2 regions of the Sanguibacter massiliensis genome follow, and region 2 is predicted to be linked to the other one. Evidence: riboswitches for the same ligand, from Rfam matches in the RefSeq annotation. Region 2 holds a riboswitch; the other holds the start of a gene.

Region 1 (7,773 bases), 2.2 Mb from region 2:
GACGTCCGTGCCCGTGCCGTCGCGGAAGTCGCCGTCGCCCGGGAGCGAGAGCAGTGCGTTGGAGAGGTCGAGCTGCGCGGGCGCGGGCTTGCCGCGCGTGAGATCGAGTGTGAGGCCCGTCGCCTGGAGGTCCGCGTACGCCTGCTGGAGGCGGGCGTGCTCGGCAGCGAGCTCGTCGGGGCTGAGGTTCTCGAACGCAGGGGACATCGTTGGCGCCTCTCCCCGGCCGGGGCCGGGAGTCAGGGTGAGTTCCGACAGGGCCACGGGCGCGGGCGCCGCGCGACCCCCCCTGATCCTAGGGCCACGCGCCGCGAGCGTCCCGGGACGTCCATGCGCCCGCGCCGGAGGCGCTTGGCCGCTCCGCGTATCCCGCGGTACGTGCCGTCAGGCAGTGAGCGCGGCGATGATCGCGAGGACGATCGTGCCGAGCGGCATGAGGAACGCGGAGAACGGCAGCCGCAGGCGCGCCGAGCGGGGATCCGACGGCCCGACGATGTCGTCGGGTGCGCCCAGGGTTCGGACGCTCCGCGTCGTGCCAACGACGAGCAGCAGCGCGGCCACGACAAGCACCGGAACCACCGGGAGGCTCACGACGACCGTCCGCCACAGCACCGACGGCAGCACGACCGCCGTGAGCGAGGCGCCGAGAATGATCGACGCGAGCCCCGGACGTTCGACGACGGTGCGCATGGCCCACGTGGACTTCACCCCCAGCGCGGCGACGATCCCCAGCAAGAGCACGACCATGAGCAGCATCCCTCCCGTGACGTTGACGGGCTCGCCGCGGACGAGGCCCCGGACGGCCGCGGGAACGGCGAAGAGCGCGACGAGCTGCAGCCCGGACCACACCCCGCCCCACCGGATCTCCGACTCAAGGCTCTCGTCGGGCGCGAGTTCGAGCGACTGTGCGTACGCCACGGGGTCGCCGAACGCCTCCGCTGCCGGCTCCCCGGCCTCGGCGCAGTGCGACTCAACCTCCGCGAGCGCGTCGCCGATGAGGGTGCCGGGCACGCCGTGCACCCGGAGGGCGAGGACGAACGCGTCGAGCCACGACGGCTCGACGTGCGGGGCGAGGGCCGCAGGGTCAGGGGTGCGTGTCACGGGAGGACCTCCGTCGTCGGGGGGTGCGTGGGGCTGGCGCCGGGCTCGGCGGCGTCGTCGGGCATGAGGATGGCGAGCGTCGTCGTCGTGAAGGCGCCCCAGAGCGTGCTCGCGTCGGCGAGGGCCTCGCGGCCTGCTGCGGTGAGCTCGTAGTACTTGCGGCCTGGGCCGCCGTCGCCGGCGCGCCACTCGACGGTGACGCGGCCAGCGGTCTCGAGGCGGCCGAGAAGCGGGTAGAGGGTGCCGCCCTTGAGACGGCCGAGGCCGAGCTCGTCGAGCCGTTCGGCGATCGCGTAGCCGTACGTCGGGCCGTCGGCGAGCACGCGCAGGACGCAGGTCTCGAGGACTCCGCGGAGCCACTCGGCGGGCCAGGTCGTGTCGTTCATGGCTAGACAGTAACGCAATCTAGTCAGCCACGCCACCTACAGGGACGGACCTCCGCTCCACCCCGCGACGGGGTGCGGGCCGTCTCGGCAGGCGCCCACCCGCAAGCTTGTGCCCTACCCGAGAGTCGAGACCTGCGGGTAGGGCACAAAGCCGCGGGTAGGCGCCTCGAGGCGCGGCGGAACCTGCGCGGTCAGGTGGCGGCAGGGGCGCGGCGCTCGAGTGCGACGTTGGCCAGGCCCAGCACGACAAGCAGCACCGCCGACACGAGCGGCAGGACCATCGCCAGCCCCGCACCCTGCGCCTCCGCCAGCTGGCCCGTCACCGCCGACGCGACCGCCTGCGCGAGGCTCAGCGCCGCCGTTGTCAGCGTCATCGTCGTCGCCGCACGCCCCTGCGGGCTGCGCGCCGACGCCATCGACAGCACCGTGACGAGCACCGGCCCGACGCCGAGCCCCATGAGCAGCAGCGCGAGGATCGGCGACGCCCCCGCCGCGAGCGTCGCGTAGAGCGCCGACGACACGATGATGACCGTGCCGAACACGACCCAGCGCCAGCGCGGCGCGAACGCCCGCGGCAGCAGCGCCACCCCGAGCGCGAGCACGGCCGACGTCAGACCCATCGCGCCGTACGCGAGCCCCGCCTCGTCACCGCGCCCCTGCTCCCCCATGAAGGCGGTGAGCGACGTGAGCGTCGTCCCGAAGAACAGGCCGACGGCGAACGCCCCGCCGACGACGACGAGCACCCGCGCCCGCACGATCTCGCGCAGCGGCGCACGTTCCTCGGTCGCATGGCCGACGGCCCGCACGGCCGCCGTCGGGTGCAGCGCGAACGCGACGACGGCGGTGAGGCTCAGCGCAGCAGCGACCGCGAGCGGCAGCCACGGTGCGACCATCGCGGCGAGCACACCGACGAGCACGGGGCCGATGACGAACGCCGTCTCGTCGATCGCCGACTCGTACGACATGACGTGCGCGAACGTCGACACCCGCTTCTCCGGGACGACGCGCGCCCCGACGATCGTCACGAGCCGCGTCCGCGACAGCGGCGCGACCTGCGGGACCGTCGCCCCCGCGAGGAACGCGACGGCGACGACGAGCGGGCGCGTCGCGTCCGTGTGGACGACGAGCGGCACGACGGCGACGGCCACCGCGTTGAGCAGACCCACGACGGGCACGACGCGGCGCTGCCCGTGCCGGTCGACGAGCCCGCCGACGAACGGTCCCGCGAGCACGACACCCACACCGACGGCGCCCGACGCGAGGCCGCCGAGCGCGACCGACCCGGTGACGGTCGCGACGTACGTGAGGACGCCGACGACGACCATGGCGAACGGCAGGCGAGCGATCGCGGCGACCGGGTAGTAGCCCCAGCCCGTCGCGCGGACGAGCGAGGGCGCGAGCTGCGGCGGGGCGGGCGTGGACGTGGTGGTGCTCATGCGCGGGGTCCTTCTCGTGCAGGGGCGGTGCCGCCTTGCTGCTGGAGCAGGTGATGCACGTGGGCGGAGGACTCGTCCGCGGCCTGGTGGCGTCGGCGGGGTCCTGCCGGGGTGCTGTCGGCACCGCCGTCGACGCTAGCACGGAACCCTGTCCCGGCTCCGTGACGCCGGCCACCACACCGGTGGCGCGGCCGGCGTCACCTGGTTGCGGGTCGGACCCGCGCGGACGACGCGACGCCTGCCCGGGTGCCTGCGCAGACGCCCGGGCAGGTGTCCCGGGACGTCAGGCGTCCGCGCCGACCGTGCTCGCGAGGCGGTGCGACGTCGCCGCGAGCTCCTGCGCGGCGTCGCGGATCGTCACGACCTCCTGCGTCGTGCGGGCGGCGGCGACCTCGACGTCGTCGAGCGTCGCGGCGACCGCGCGCGAGCCCTCGGCGACGTCGGCGACGGCCGCGGCCATCGACGCGGTCGTCGCGGTCTGCTCCTCGACGGCGCCCGCGATCGTCGTCTGGTGGTGGCTGATCTCCCCGACGACGACCGTGATCTGCCCGATCTCGTCCGCGGCCCTCGCGACGGCCTCCTGGATCGCGTCGATGCGTCCGGCGATGTCGCCCGTCGCGCGTGCGGTCTCCTGGGCGAGGTCCTTGACCTCGCTCGCGACGACCGCGAAGCCCTTGCCCGCGTCGCCCGCGCGCGCGGCCTCGATCGTCGCGTTGAGCGCGAGGAGGTTCGTCTGCTCGGCGATCGACGTGATGAGCTTGACGACCGAGCCGATCTCGGCCGACGACTCGCCGAGCGCCCCGACGGTGCGGTTGGAGCGGTCGGCCGCGTCGACGGCCTTGTCGGCGATGCGCGCGACCTCGCCCGCGTGCCGCGCGATCTCGGAGATCGACGCGCCCATCTGCGAGGCTCCGGCTGCGACCGCGTCGATGCCGTCGCTCACGGTGCGCGCCGCGGTGCGGGCGTTCGCGACCTGGCTCGCCGACACCTCGGCGGCACCTGCGAGGCCGTCGCCGGCGACGACGAGCCCGTCGGCGGCGCCGAGCAGCCCGTCGGACACCTCCCGGACGCCGCGTGCGACGTCGGCGTTGCGGTCGAGCGCGCCGTTGAGCGCGTGCGCGAGCCGGTCGAGCTCGGTCCGCCCCTCGCCCACGGGCAGGCGCACGTCGGCGTCGCCCTCGGCGAGCACCTCGGTCGCCCGCGTGAGGGGCACGACGACGCTGCGCGCGACGACGAGCGAGCCCGCGCCGACGAGCACGACGATGAGCCCGGCGACGGCGAGGAGCCCGCGGGCGTCGGCGAGCGCGTCCGCGCGGACGTCGTCGATGTACACGCCCGATCCGATGACCCAGCCCCACGGCTCGTAGCCCGCGACGTAGGAGATCTTCGGCTGCGGGTCCTCGGACCCGGGCTTGGGCCACTGGTAGTCGACGAAGCCGGCGCCGTGGGCGCGGACGACGTCGACGAACTCGACGAAGATGCGGGTGCCGTCGGGGTCGGTGTTCTGCGAGAGGTCGGTGCCGTCGAGCTTGGGGTTCGTCGGATGCATGATCATCGTCGGGCCCATGTCGTTGATCCACAGGTACTCGTCGCCGAGGTAGGTCATGCGGGCGACGGCTGCGGCCGCGGCGGTCTGCGCCTCGGCGAGCGTCATGACCCCGGAGGTCGCGAGCTCGCCGAAGTGTTCGACGGCGCCGAGGGCGGTCTCGACGACGGCCTGCGTCGTCGCGCGGCGCTCGGTGACGATGCGCGACTCGGTCCGGACGATCGAGGCGGCAGCCGTGGCCGCGAGGCCGAGCGTCATGAGGACGACGAGGAGGACGAGCTTGCGGACGATCGTGAGCCTGGTCAGGACCATGGGCGGTGCCTCTCCGGGACGGACATGATGCGCGTCTCATCGGCTGCCGTACGTCCGTGGTGAGGTTTTTCCCGGTGCGGACCTGGGTGAGGTCTCGGCCCCGTGCCGCACCTGTGCCTCCAAGCGGCCCCACCTCCCGTGAGAATGCGTCCGCGCAGGTGGCTGCGGGGAGCAGCCACCTGCGCGGAGGCGTCGACGGGGTGCGGGACGGGCTAGTGGCCCGAGCGCGTGAGCGCGCCGACCGAGCTCGTGATGCCGAGCGTCTCGCGGAGGGTCGCGCCCGGGTAGGCGTCGCGGAAGAGGCCGCGCGCGCGGAGCACAGGGACGACGCCGTCGACGAGCCCGGTGACGTCGGCGACGAGCGACGACGGCGTGACGACGAAACCATCGACGGCGCCCGCGGCGTGCCACTCCTCGATGAGGTGGGCGAGGTCGAGGGGCGTGCCGACCTGGATGATCGAGCCGGAGTGCGCGGCGACGACCTCGGTGCCCTCGAACGCGTCGAGGAGGTCGAGACGGGCCTCCGCGCTCGCCCGGTCGGGGCCGGTGACGGCGAAGAGGTCGACGAGCACGAGCACGTCGTCGGCGGCACGGCCGGCCTCGACCGCGGCGGTCCGGACGGTGCGGCGCTGCTCGAGCGCGTCCTCGAGGGTGTGGGCGCCGATGCGGACGACGTCCGCGAGACGGCCCGCGCGCTCGAGGTGCGCGCGGTTGCGGACGGAGACGACGGTCGGCGCGATCGACGACACCTGGCGGGTGACAGCCTGGACGAGGCGGTCGGGCGTCGAGCCGTCGACCTGCCAACCTGCGCGCCCACCCGAGTTCCGGGAGATCGTCTGGAGGGCCGTCGCGACGTGGCCGGGCTCGTTGGACTCGGGCGAGATCGTCGCGACGAGGCCGAGGCGGTCGGTGATGCGGCCGAGGCGGGAGGTGATGACGGCAGCGTCGAGGCGGCCGCGGAGCAGGCCGATGGTCTCGGGCTGGAGCCGGAAGTCGTCGCTGATGGCGACGAGGTCGAGGGTTCCGCGCTCGGCGGTGCGCACGAGATCGTTGAGGCGCTCGGCGTTGAGCGCGCCCACGGGCGCGGGGACGGGCAGGGGGCTCGAGAAGCGGCGGGCGCCGGCGGCGGTGAGGTCGAGGCCGAGGTGGATCCGGGCGCGCTCGTTGAGTGCGGGGTTCGTGGCGTTGGTGCGGTTCTGCGAGGTCATGGCTGTGCCTTCCGGGCAGGGACGACCCGCCCGGCGGCGCGTCGTGGCGCTCGGCGGGAGGGGCTCGTGCAAGGAGTGTCGTGGTCCCGCGCGACGGCGGGTGTGGTCCGGGCGGCGCGTGGCGCCGGCGTGGACGGGGGCGCGCGAGCTGGTCGCGGGCCGGGTGCTCAGACGGTGGTCGCGCTGGTCAGCGCTGACAGCACCGGTCGGCACAGGTCGACATACACATGCACATTCGGGCCTGACGGGTCGCCGCGAGGGTTCGCTGCCATCCTGCCTGGTGCATCGTGCTCTCCTGTCCGCGCCGCACGTGGCGGCTGCGCTCGTTGCCCCGTCCACGGCGGACGGAGCCTGGTCCTCACCCGGAGCACCCCCGCGCGGGGGTTGCTGGTCAGCCAGCCGGGGCTTGGCGCTGACGCTCATGACCTGAGGTTGATCGTTCCCTTTCGGAGAAGCGCCACGAGGCGCTCACCGCAAGTGTTTCGAAACTAGGACCTTGGTCATGAGCGTGTCAACGGTTCGGGCCGATTCATCCCACCCTTCGGGACGTGCGCACGGTGGGAGGATGTGCTGGTGCCCACCGACCTTCTCGACGTGCTCCTCGCGGGCGGCCGCCGTGACGCCCGTGCGACGCACGTCGAGCACGTGCCCGCCCGCGCCGGCACGCACGCCGACTGGCCCGTCTGGGCGGACCGCGACCTCGTCGCGGGCTACCGCGCGCTCGGCGTCGAGCGCCCCTGGCGCCACCAGGTCGAGGCCGCAGACGCAGCGTGGGCGGGGCGGCACACGGTCATCGGCACGTCGACGGGCTCGGGCAAGTCCCTCGCCTTCTGGCTGCCCGCGCTCACTTCGGTGCGCGTTGACCACGCCCGCGGCACGTTCGACCCGGGCCGCATCGAGTCGGTCCGCGCCCGCGGCTCGGTCCTCTACCTGTGCCCGACGAAGGCGCTCGCCGCCGACCAACTCGTCGGCCTCGAGCAGTTGCTCGCTGCCGCGGGCACGCCCGACCTCAAGGTCGCGACGTGCGACGGCGACACCCCGTACGAGGAGCGCCGCTGGGTCCGTGACCATGCGGACGTCGTCCTCACGAACCCCGACTTCCTGCACTTCGCGCTCCTGCCGCAGCACGCGCGCTGGGCGCGGCTGCTGCGCTCGCTGCGATACGTCGTCGTCGACGAGGGTCACGCGTTCCGCGGTGTGCTCGGGGCGCACGTCGCGCTCGTGCTGCGCCGCCTGCGGCGGCTGTGCGCGCACTACTCGGGGCGGCCCGAGGGCCCGACGTTCGTCGTCGCGTCGGCGACGAGCGCGGAGCCCGCGCGGACGACGGCGCGCCTCGTGGGTGTCGACCAGGAGGATGTCGTCGCGGTGACCGCGGACACGGCGCCGACCGGTCGTCGAACGTTCGTCCTGTGGGAGCCGGCGGAGCTGCCCGGCACGGACGCGGGCGTCGACGACGGCTTCGTGACGTTCACGCCCGGGGAGGCGCCCGACGAGTGGTGGGTCGACGCGCCCGAGGAGACTGAGCCGCGGCCTCGCCGCTCGGCGACCGCGGAGGCCGCCGACCTCCTCGCGGACCTCACGTCGGCGGGCGCGCGGACGCTCGCGTTCTGCCGGTCGCGGCGCGGCGCGGAGTCGGTCGCGATGTCCGCGCAGCGTGCGCTCACGGCAGTCTCCCCGCGACTTGGTGGCGCGGTCGCGGCGTACCGGGGCGGCTACCTGCCCGAGGAGCGCCGCGAGCTCGAGGACGCGATCCGCTCGGGCCGGCTGCGGGCGCTCGCGACGAC
Region 2 (7,773 bases):
GACGCGTGCCGGCACCTCCGGATACACGGTCCGCGTGACGAGTCCGTGGTCCTCGAGCCGTTTGAGCGTCTGCGAGAGGACCTTGGGGCTGATGCCCTCGAGCCGCCTCTTGAGCTCGCCGTTGCGTCTCGGCCCGTCCTCGAGCGCGCCGATCGCGAGGGCGCTCCATTTGTTGGCCAGCAGGTCGAGCATGTCGCGGCACGGGCACATGGCCGCGTAGACGTCATTCCTTGTGCAAGCGTCAACATCGGTACTCATCACGCGATGGTACCCATCGGTAACCAGGTGTCCTTGACGGTAACAATAGGCTGGGCGGAACCATGACAAGCATGACGACTTCACGTACGGCCACGGCCACCACAACACGCACGACGACCGCCATCGGCTACGAGTCCAACCTCCCCGCCTCCGACCCCGCAGCACTCGTCGCTCGCGAGGTCGACGTGCCCGAGCTCGGCCCGCACGACCTTCTCGTCGAGGTCGAGGCGGTCTCGGTCAATCCCGTCGACGTCAAGGTCCGCGCCGGGGCGCCCGCGAACGGCTTCCGCGTGCTCGGCTTCGACGCGGCAGGCGTCGTGCGCGCCGTCGGCCCGGCGGTGACGCTCTTCGCGCAGGGCGACGAGGTCTTCTACGCCGGCAGCATCGACCGACCGGGTACCAACCAGCGCCTGCACCCCGTCGACGAGCGCATCGTCGGCCGCAAGCCCCGCACGCTGATGTTCGCCGAGGCCGCTGCGCTGCCGCTCACCGCGATCACCGCGTGGGAGAGCCTCTTCGACCGCCTCGGTCTCACCGCCGACTCGACCGGCACGCTGCTCGTCGTCGGCGCGACGGGCGGCGTCGGCTCCGCCATGCTCCAGCTCGTCGAGGCGCTGCTGCCGCACGTCACTGTCATTGCGACGGCGTCCGACGACGAGCGTTCCGACTGGGTGCGCGACCTCGGCGCGGAGCACGTCATCGACCAACGCGGCGACCTCGTCGCCCAGGTGCTCGACATCGCCCCGCGCGGCGTCGAGTGGCTCTTCACCGCGCACTCCGAGGGCCAGGTCGAGACGTACGCGCAGATCGTCGCGCCCTTCGGGCACGTCGTCGCGATCGACGACGGCCCGCGCGACGTGTCCCCGCTCAAGGGCCGCAGCATCGCGTGGCACTGGGAGCTGATGTTCACGCGCCCGCTCCAGCAGACCCCGGACATGGTCGAGCAGCACCGGCTGCTCACCACGATTGCCGACCTCGTCGACGCGGGGCGCCTGCGCACGACGGCGACGACGACCCTCACTCCGATCTCCGCCGCAACCCTGCGCGAGGCCCACATGCTCGTCGAATCCGGCCGCACGGTGGGCAAGGTCGTCGTCCACGGGTGGTGAGCGGTGCGATGCGGTCCGGTAGGCAGCCCGCTACGCCGACCCGGCGTCGCCCCACGGTTCCGGCCGGAGTGGGCAGGGCACCGGTGATCGTGGGGCCTTCGAGGCTGTCGAGCTTCACAGAGAGGCCGAACCATGCGCGCAGCGCGCCGTCGACCGAGTCGTCGATCAGTGCGAGGCGCGCCGCTCCGACGACGTGCGTCGCATCGCGCCGCACGCCGGGTGCCACGAGGTTGCTCGCGGGGTCGGTGACATCGATGAGTCGTTCGAGTAGGTCTGTCGACGGGTCGCGGCGGACCCCGGAATTTCGGGGCAAGTCCCTACCCTCATGCTATGAACGGTGACATGAGCGAGCAGTTGGGTGAGGCCACTGCAGACGAGGTGCGTGTGCTACTCCGTGGCCACGCGCCGAGCGCTATCACACTGCACTTCGTCGACATTGACGATGTGCAGTGGCCGGTCAAGCAAGTCGTCTCGATCGCCACAGGATTGCCTGTCAGCGAGTTCACGTCGAGCACTGCTCGGCGGTGGCTTGTGAAGCGGGGATTCTCGACCCACCGCCTCGATACGGAGGCTGCGGTTGCGAGCGTGGCACCGAGACCGACGCGCACACCCCGCCGCGCTCTGGACGATGCGGAACTTGCTGGCCTCGAGGTAGTGCAGCACACGACCATGGCCATCTCCTTCATGTGGCGTCGAGCGGGCAGGGTGACGCTCACAGCCGAGGGCCGGCTTGTGTTCCCGCCGCTACCGAAGAGACCGGGTTTGTATCGCTTCGACCTTGAGTGCGACCCCGATTGCGTGACCGTCGCCTACATCGGAGAGTCGATCGATCTGGAGAAGCGAGCCCGCAACTACCGCAGTGCTTTTGCAGACGGGGCGCGCTCGAAGAAGACGAGTCGCCGGATCCACAAGGAACTTCTCACCCACCTGGGGAGGGGTGGGACGATCACGCAGTCGATCGTCACTGAGGCCCACGACGGCATCGGATCCGTGGTCGACCTCGGGCGCAAGTCTGCGCGACTGCTCGTCGAGAACGTCGCCATTACCGAAGCGCGTGCGACAGGTCGTACGCGTCTGCTCAATATCGATTCCATTCGCGCGGAGGGAGACTTGTGACCACCAAACTTGATCTGCGCTTCCTCCTTCCTCTGTCGAACGAGAACGCGTGGAGCGACCTCCTCGCGACCCTCATGACGGCGGACGAGTCGACCACGCGACGCACCCTCGGCATCGCCGACGGTGCTCCGCTCGTCGTCCGCCGTGAGGTGTCGAAGGCGCGCGGTGACCGCAGGGCCGACCGTCCGGACGTTGTCGTCGAAGCGGGCGGCCGGGTCGTGGCCGTCCTCGAGATCAAGGTGCTCTCGGGCCTCGGCCCCGAGCAGCTCGAGCGATACCTCGCCTACGTCGACGACGCTGATCGTGACGCGTGCGCGTTTCTCGCGGTCTCGCCGCGGGGAGTTCGCGTCAACACCCAGCATGCCCGCGCCTGGCGAAACACGTCGTGGGAAGAGCTCATCGAGCCCTTCATGAGTTCTGACGTGCCGTGGGTCGCGGCCACCGCAGCAGCCTGGCGTCGGCACCTCGAGACGCACGTCCCACGGGTCGACGGTGCGAGCATCTGGAACGGCATCGTCGACGAGGACCTGTTCCTCGCGCTCCGCGCCCGCGCGACCTACCTCCACGACCATGTCGTCCTCCCGCACGGCTCGACGCGCACGACGCTCGAGATCGGCTCGGGCGGGCTGTGGGCCACCACCGTCGACGCCCCGATCGAAGGGACCGGCTATGTCGTGCGGTGGGAGGTGGCAGAGAGCCTGCCGACGCAGGACGTTGTGCGCCTCGCTGACGCCTCAGGGCTCCGCGGCCCCGAGCTGCGCTTCCGCCTCGTGCAGCGGGGCGTCACGACGTCGCGTGCCTACGACTGGGACCACCTCGCTCACCTGTGGCACGAGCACCTCGCGCACGAGGAATGGATCACCTGGTGACGATCCGTGCCGCGCAAGAGGGTGCAATGGGAGAAGGACGGGATCGCCCGCCTCGCCGAGCTCGGCTCACCGCGCTTCCTCGGCACCGGATTCGGCGACGGCCAGGCACGGCTGAGCGGTGAGGTCGAGCTCGGCGCCGTCTTCGACATGCCTCCCACATCGACGCTCAACGAGATCACCGAGGTGCTCACGCGGGTCGCAGCGCTCGGGTCGAAGATGGCGTCGGACGTCCGGAGACCGAGGTAGCGCCTGCCCGGGCACTCCCGCTACGAGACCCCGACCCCACGACCACGCCCCACGGGCCGCACCACGGCCCGCAGTGCGCGCGCCAGCTCGGCGATGGCCACGGCAAGATCCTCACGACGACGTGCGCGATCCCGGGCCTTCCGGGCCGCGATCTCTTTGCGCTCGTAGTCGACGGCGACGTCGACGAGCCACGTCGCGTCGGTGAGCGCCGCCGCGCAGCCCTCGGCGTCGGAGGGCGCGACCGCGTGCAGCCATTCGCGCCACCGGAGGATGCGCGCCTCCGTGCTCGTGTCGAGCACGTCGACGACGGCGGACCACGTCGTCATCCGGCGGCGAGCAGGACCGCGCGTCACTAGGTCGGGGCTGACGGCGTTGAGGATGCGGCGCATTCGGATGGCGAGAAGCGACCGCGACGGTTCGAGGCGGGGCACGCTCATGACGGCGCGGGCCGCTGCGTGGCCGGTGCGTGTGGCGACGACGTCTTCAAGGTGGCGGCAGGTGTCGCACGTGAGGCGGCGGGCGCGGGCCTCGCTCGGCACCCAGGCCCCGGCAAGGCATGCGTGACACAGCTGGAGGGCGCGGACACCGTGTGTGTGGTGTCGGGCGTGGGACGTGGTGGCCGGGGTCGGCAGCCGCAGAAAGCCGTGATCGTCGAGGGTCGTGCGGGGATCGATGTTCATGGGGTTGCTCCGGTGGTTCGCTCTTCCCGTCACGGTCGTGACGGGCCGGTCTTCCTCCTGGGGCACCGTGCGCGAGAGCGCGGTTGCCGGACCAGCACGCGGAGGGCGTGTCGCTGGTCGCTCGTGACCTGTCGAGGACGCTACCCCGAGCCGCCGACATTCATGGAACTGCGGCCGCTCACCCCACCCGTTCCATCCGGTAGTGGAGTCGCACCGCCACGGTCCGGCGCAGCCGCAGCACGTGGTCGGTCCGTAGGACGCCCTCGTCGTCGACGAACACGCGGAACGTCTCGTGGAGCCGCCATGCGCCAGCGGGACGTGCGCTCACGCCCGGACGAAGAGCTCCGCGGGTTTGCCGCGGGCGCCGCGGCGCAGCTCGCCCGTCGCGCGCAGCCCTGGGAGCATCGCGCGCCGGAACGTGTCGGCGTTGACGCGTTCGCCTGTGACAGCCTCGTGGAGCACGCGCAGGTCCCGCACGGTGAAGGGCTCGGGGCCGAGCAGTCCGCGCGGGTCGGGGCGTGCGGCGTGCTCGGCGCGCAGGTCGTCGACGGCCGCGTTGAGGATTGCGCGGTGGTCGTAGGGAAGCGGAGGGACCTCGGCGACGGGGACGATGCGGGTCGTGGCCGTGCGGGGGATGCGGTCGGCACGGACAGCGTCGACATGCGCGACCGAGAGCACCCAGCCGCGGTCGTCACGGTCCGGGGCGTCGAACACGTGCAGCTGGCGCGGGTCGAGGCCCTCGACCCCGGCCTTCGTGCGCAGCGCGCGCAACGCTGCTTCGCGCAGCGTCTCGCCGGGGTGGAGGAACGTGCCAGGCAGCGCCCAGCCCGACGTGCGGTGGGCGCGGGACTCGGGGGTGAGCAGCACGCACAGCGCGTTGTCCTCGACGGTGAGCACGGCGGTGTCGACGGCGACGGACGGCCGCGGGTAGTCGGTGAGCGTGCGGCCGTGGCTGTCGCGGTAGGCGGGGGTGTCGTTGGGCATGGACCAACTTTAGGCGATTGTTGCGCAATAGGGCGAGGGTGTGTCATGCTCGACCCAGTAGTTAGACGATAATCGAGCAAAAGACTTCGGGAGGCACCATGCACCTCACGTCCCACCAGACCGATCGCGCGATCGGCGCGATCCTCGGCGCCGCCGCGGGCGACGCCCTCGGCTCCCAGTACGAGTTCGGCCCCGCGCACGACGACAGCTTCACTCCCGTCCAGGGCGTGGGAACCTTCGGCCACGCGGTCGGGGAGTGGACCGACGACACGTCGATGGCTCTGTCGATCCTCCGCGTCCTCGCGGGCGACCTCGACCCGAGCGCCCCGAGCGACATCGACCCCGGCACCCTCCCGTTCCCCCCGCTCGACGACACCGGCGCGCACCTCGCGATCGTCCGCGAGTGGATCGAGTGGTCCCGGACCGCCAAGGACGTCGGCAACCAGACCCGCGCGGTCCTCGACAGCACCGCACACCTGCTCCACATCGGCGATCTGGAGGTCGAGGACCTCTCCGACGTCAGCAACCTCCGCATGCTCCCGCGGCGCGCCGCCCGCGAGCACCACGAGCGCACGGGCCGCAGCGCCGGCAACGGCGCGCTCATGCGCACAGGCCCCGTCGGGCTCGCAGGCATCGCCGCCGCCGCACGCACCGGACGACCCCGCACTGACCGCGACCTCGTCGCACGCGCCGCAGGCGCGATCGCCCGCCTCACCCACTGGGAGGAGGACAACACCCACGCGTGCGTCCTGTGGTCCCTCGCGATCGAGCACGCGATCCTCACCGGCGAGCTCGACGTTGCCCGCGGCCTCGACCACGTGCCCGCAGGCGAGCCCCGCGACCGCTGGGCACGGATCATCGACGCCGCGCTCGCCGACGGCGCCCACCCGCGCGACTTCGCCGCACGCAACGGCTGGGTCGTCGCCGCGTTCCAGGCCGCGCTCGCAGCCGTCGCGGGCGCCGACGACTACCGCGAGGCGATGTACCGCGCGGTCCGCGGAGGCAACGACACCGACACCGTCGCCGCGATTGCCGGCGCGCTCGCAGGCGCCCTCTGGGGACAGACCCAGATCCCAGCCACGTGGCTGCGCCGCCTGCACGGCTGGCCCGGGACCGACGCTAACGGGCTCGTACGCCTCGCCGCGCTCGCGGTCCGCAACGGCGAGCCCGACGGACAGGGCTGGCCGTCGGCACCGAGCACGCTCACCCCGGGGCTCAAGGTCACCGCGCCCGTGCGCCACCCGCTCGACGACGGCGTGTGGCTCGGCTCGCAGGGGGCCCTCGACGCGCTGCCCGCAAGCGTCGGCGCCGTCGTCTCCCTGAGCCGCGTCGGCACCGCCGAGGTGCCCGACGGGCTCGAGTCCGTCCGCGTGCGGCTCATCGACAGCGAGGGGCACAACCTCAACCTCGAGCGCACGCTCACCGACGTCGTCGACGTCATCGCCGAGATCCGCGCCGAGGGCACCGAGGTGTTCGTTCACTGCGCCGAGGCACGCTCGCGGACCGCGGCGGTCGCAGCTCTCTACGGCACCCGCCACCGTGGTGCCACGCTCGAGGACGCGTGGGACGCGGCACAGCGCGCGCTGCCTCGGTTTGAGCCCGAGAGGTTCCTCCGCGAGGCGGTGGGTCGGCTCGCAGCCTGAGCGGCCCGCCCCAGGGTCGACGGCCTGGCCGTGGCGGGCGCACGACGGCTGTCGACTGGCCGGCCGCGGCGGTCGAGCCCGCAGTCGATCGCCGCCCCGCACGCCCTGGAGGAGGTGTGCGGGGCTGCGGCTTCCGGGAGCCGGGGCACCCCTGTCCGTCCACTTCGAGTGGGTGCTCGACACGGTCCACGGCGCCGACTACTTCCGCCGCTGGCACCGTGAGCGCGCGAACTCGGGCAGCCTCCTCATCCACAAGTCCTCGCACCACTTCGACCTCGTCAACTGGTGGCTCGACGACACGCCCGTGCGGGTCTACGCGTCGGCGCACCGTGACGTCTACGGGGACGGGCACGCCGGGGACCGCGGGCCGCGTCGAGCTGCGCGTCGTCGAGCGCGGTGCGATCCGCGTCGCCGGTGACGGACGTGTCGTCCTCGACCCCTCGGCGACTCCTGACGCCGTGCCGGTCGCGGCCTCCCGGCCCGAGGGCGAGCAGCTGCTCCAGCGCCACGGGGAGGGCGCCGCGCTCACGCGATGACGACCCCGCGGCGCACAGGATGCTGCGCGCCGCGGGTCCCAGACCGCACCTCTTCCCACACCTAGGATGGCGACGTGCGAACCAGCAGAGCAGTGAGCGGTGGCGCGACAATCAGTGACGTGGCTGAGGCCGCGGGCGTCTCGCGTGCGACCGTCTCCCGCGTGATGAACGGCCTGCGCGGCGAGGACGAGCTCACGCGCCGTGTCCGCGAGGTCGCGGAGCGCCTCGCGTACCGGCCGTCGGTGACTGCGAGGTCGCTGTCGCTCGGGCGCACGCTCGCGGTCGGCGTCGTGGTGCCCGACCTCGCCAACCCCATGTTCCAGGCGGTGCTG

The links. Region 2 has a riboswitch for S-adenosylmethionine ahead of C1729_RS01120 (hypothetical protein). Riboswitches for the same ligand answer to the same signal wherever they lie in the genome.
Region 1: another riboswitch for S-adenosylmethionine. It lies ahead of C1729_RS11250 (LLM class oxidoreductase); the one in region 2 lies ahead of C1729_RS01120 (hypothetical protein).

The regions. Positions count from the first base shown of each region.
Region 1 is NZ_LT964979.1:2,421,209-2,428,981, reverse strand. It holds gene C1729_RS11275 (aspartate aminotransferase type Ic) at 1-207, opposite strand, end outside; gene C1729_RS11270 (hypothetical protein) at 385-1,101, opposite strand; gene C1729_RS11265 (PadR family transcriptional regulator) at 1,098-1,487, opposite strand; gene C1729_RS11260 (MFS transporter) at 1,679-2,923, opposite strand; gene C1729_RS11255 (methyl-accepting chemotaxis protein) at 3,207-4,781, opposite strand; gene C1729_RS11250 (LLM class oxidoreductase) at 4,994-5,989, opposite strand; SAM riboswitch class IV at 6,306-6,416, opposite strand; gene C1729_RS11245 (DEAD/DEAH box helicase) at 6,560-7,773, shown strand, end outside.
Region 2 is NZ_LT964979.1:237,726-245,498, forward strand. It holds gene C1729_RS01095 (winged helix-turn-helix transcriptional regulator) at 1-258, opposite strand, end outside; gene C1729_RS01100 (zinc-binding alcohol dehydrogenase family protein) at 330-1,367, shown strand; gene C1729_RS01105 (GIY-YIG nuclease family protein) at 1,710-2,483, shown strand; gene C1729_RS01110 (PDDEXK-like family protein) at 2,480-3,352, shown strand; gene C1729_RS01115 (hypothetical protein) at 3,359-3,598, shown strand; gene C1729_RS01120 (hypothetical protein) at 3,619-4,278, opposite strand; SAM riboswitch class IV at 4,293-4,407, opposite strand; gene C1729_RS14440 (hypothetical protein) at 4,457-4,606, opposite strand; gene C1729_RS01125 (NUDIX hydrolase) at 4,603-5,262, opposite strand; gene C1729_RS01130 (ADP-ribosylglycohydrolase family protein) at 5,361-6,905, shown strand; partial or broken gene C1729_RS01135 (Gfo/Idh/MocA family oxidoreductase) at 7,048-7,272, shown strand; gene C1729_RS14445 (hypothetical protein) at 7,235-7,441, shown strand; gene C1729_RS01145 (LacI family DNA-binding transcriptional regulator) at 7,516-7,773, shown strand, end outside.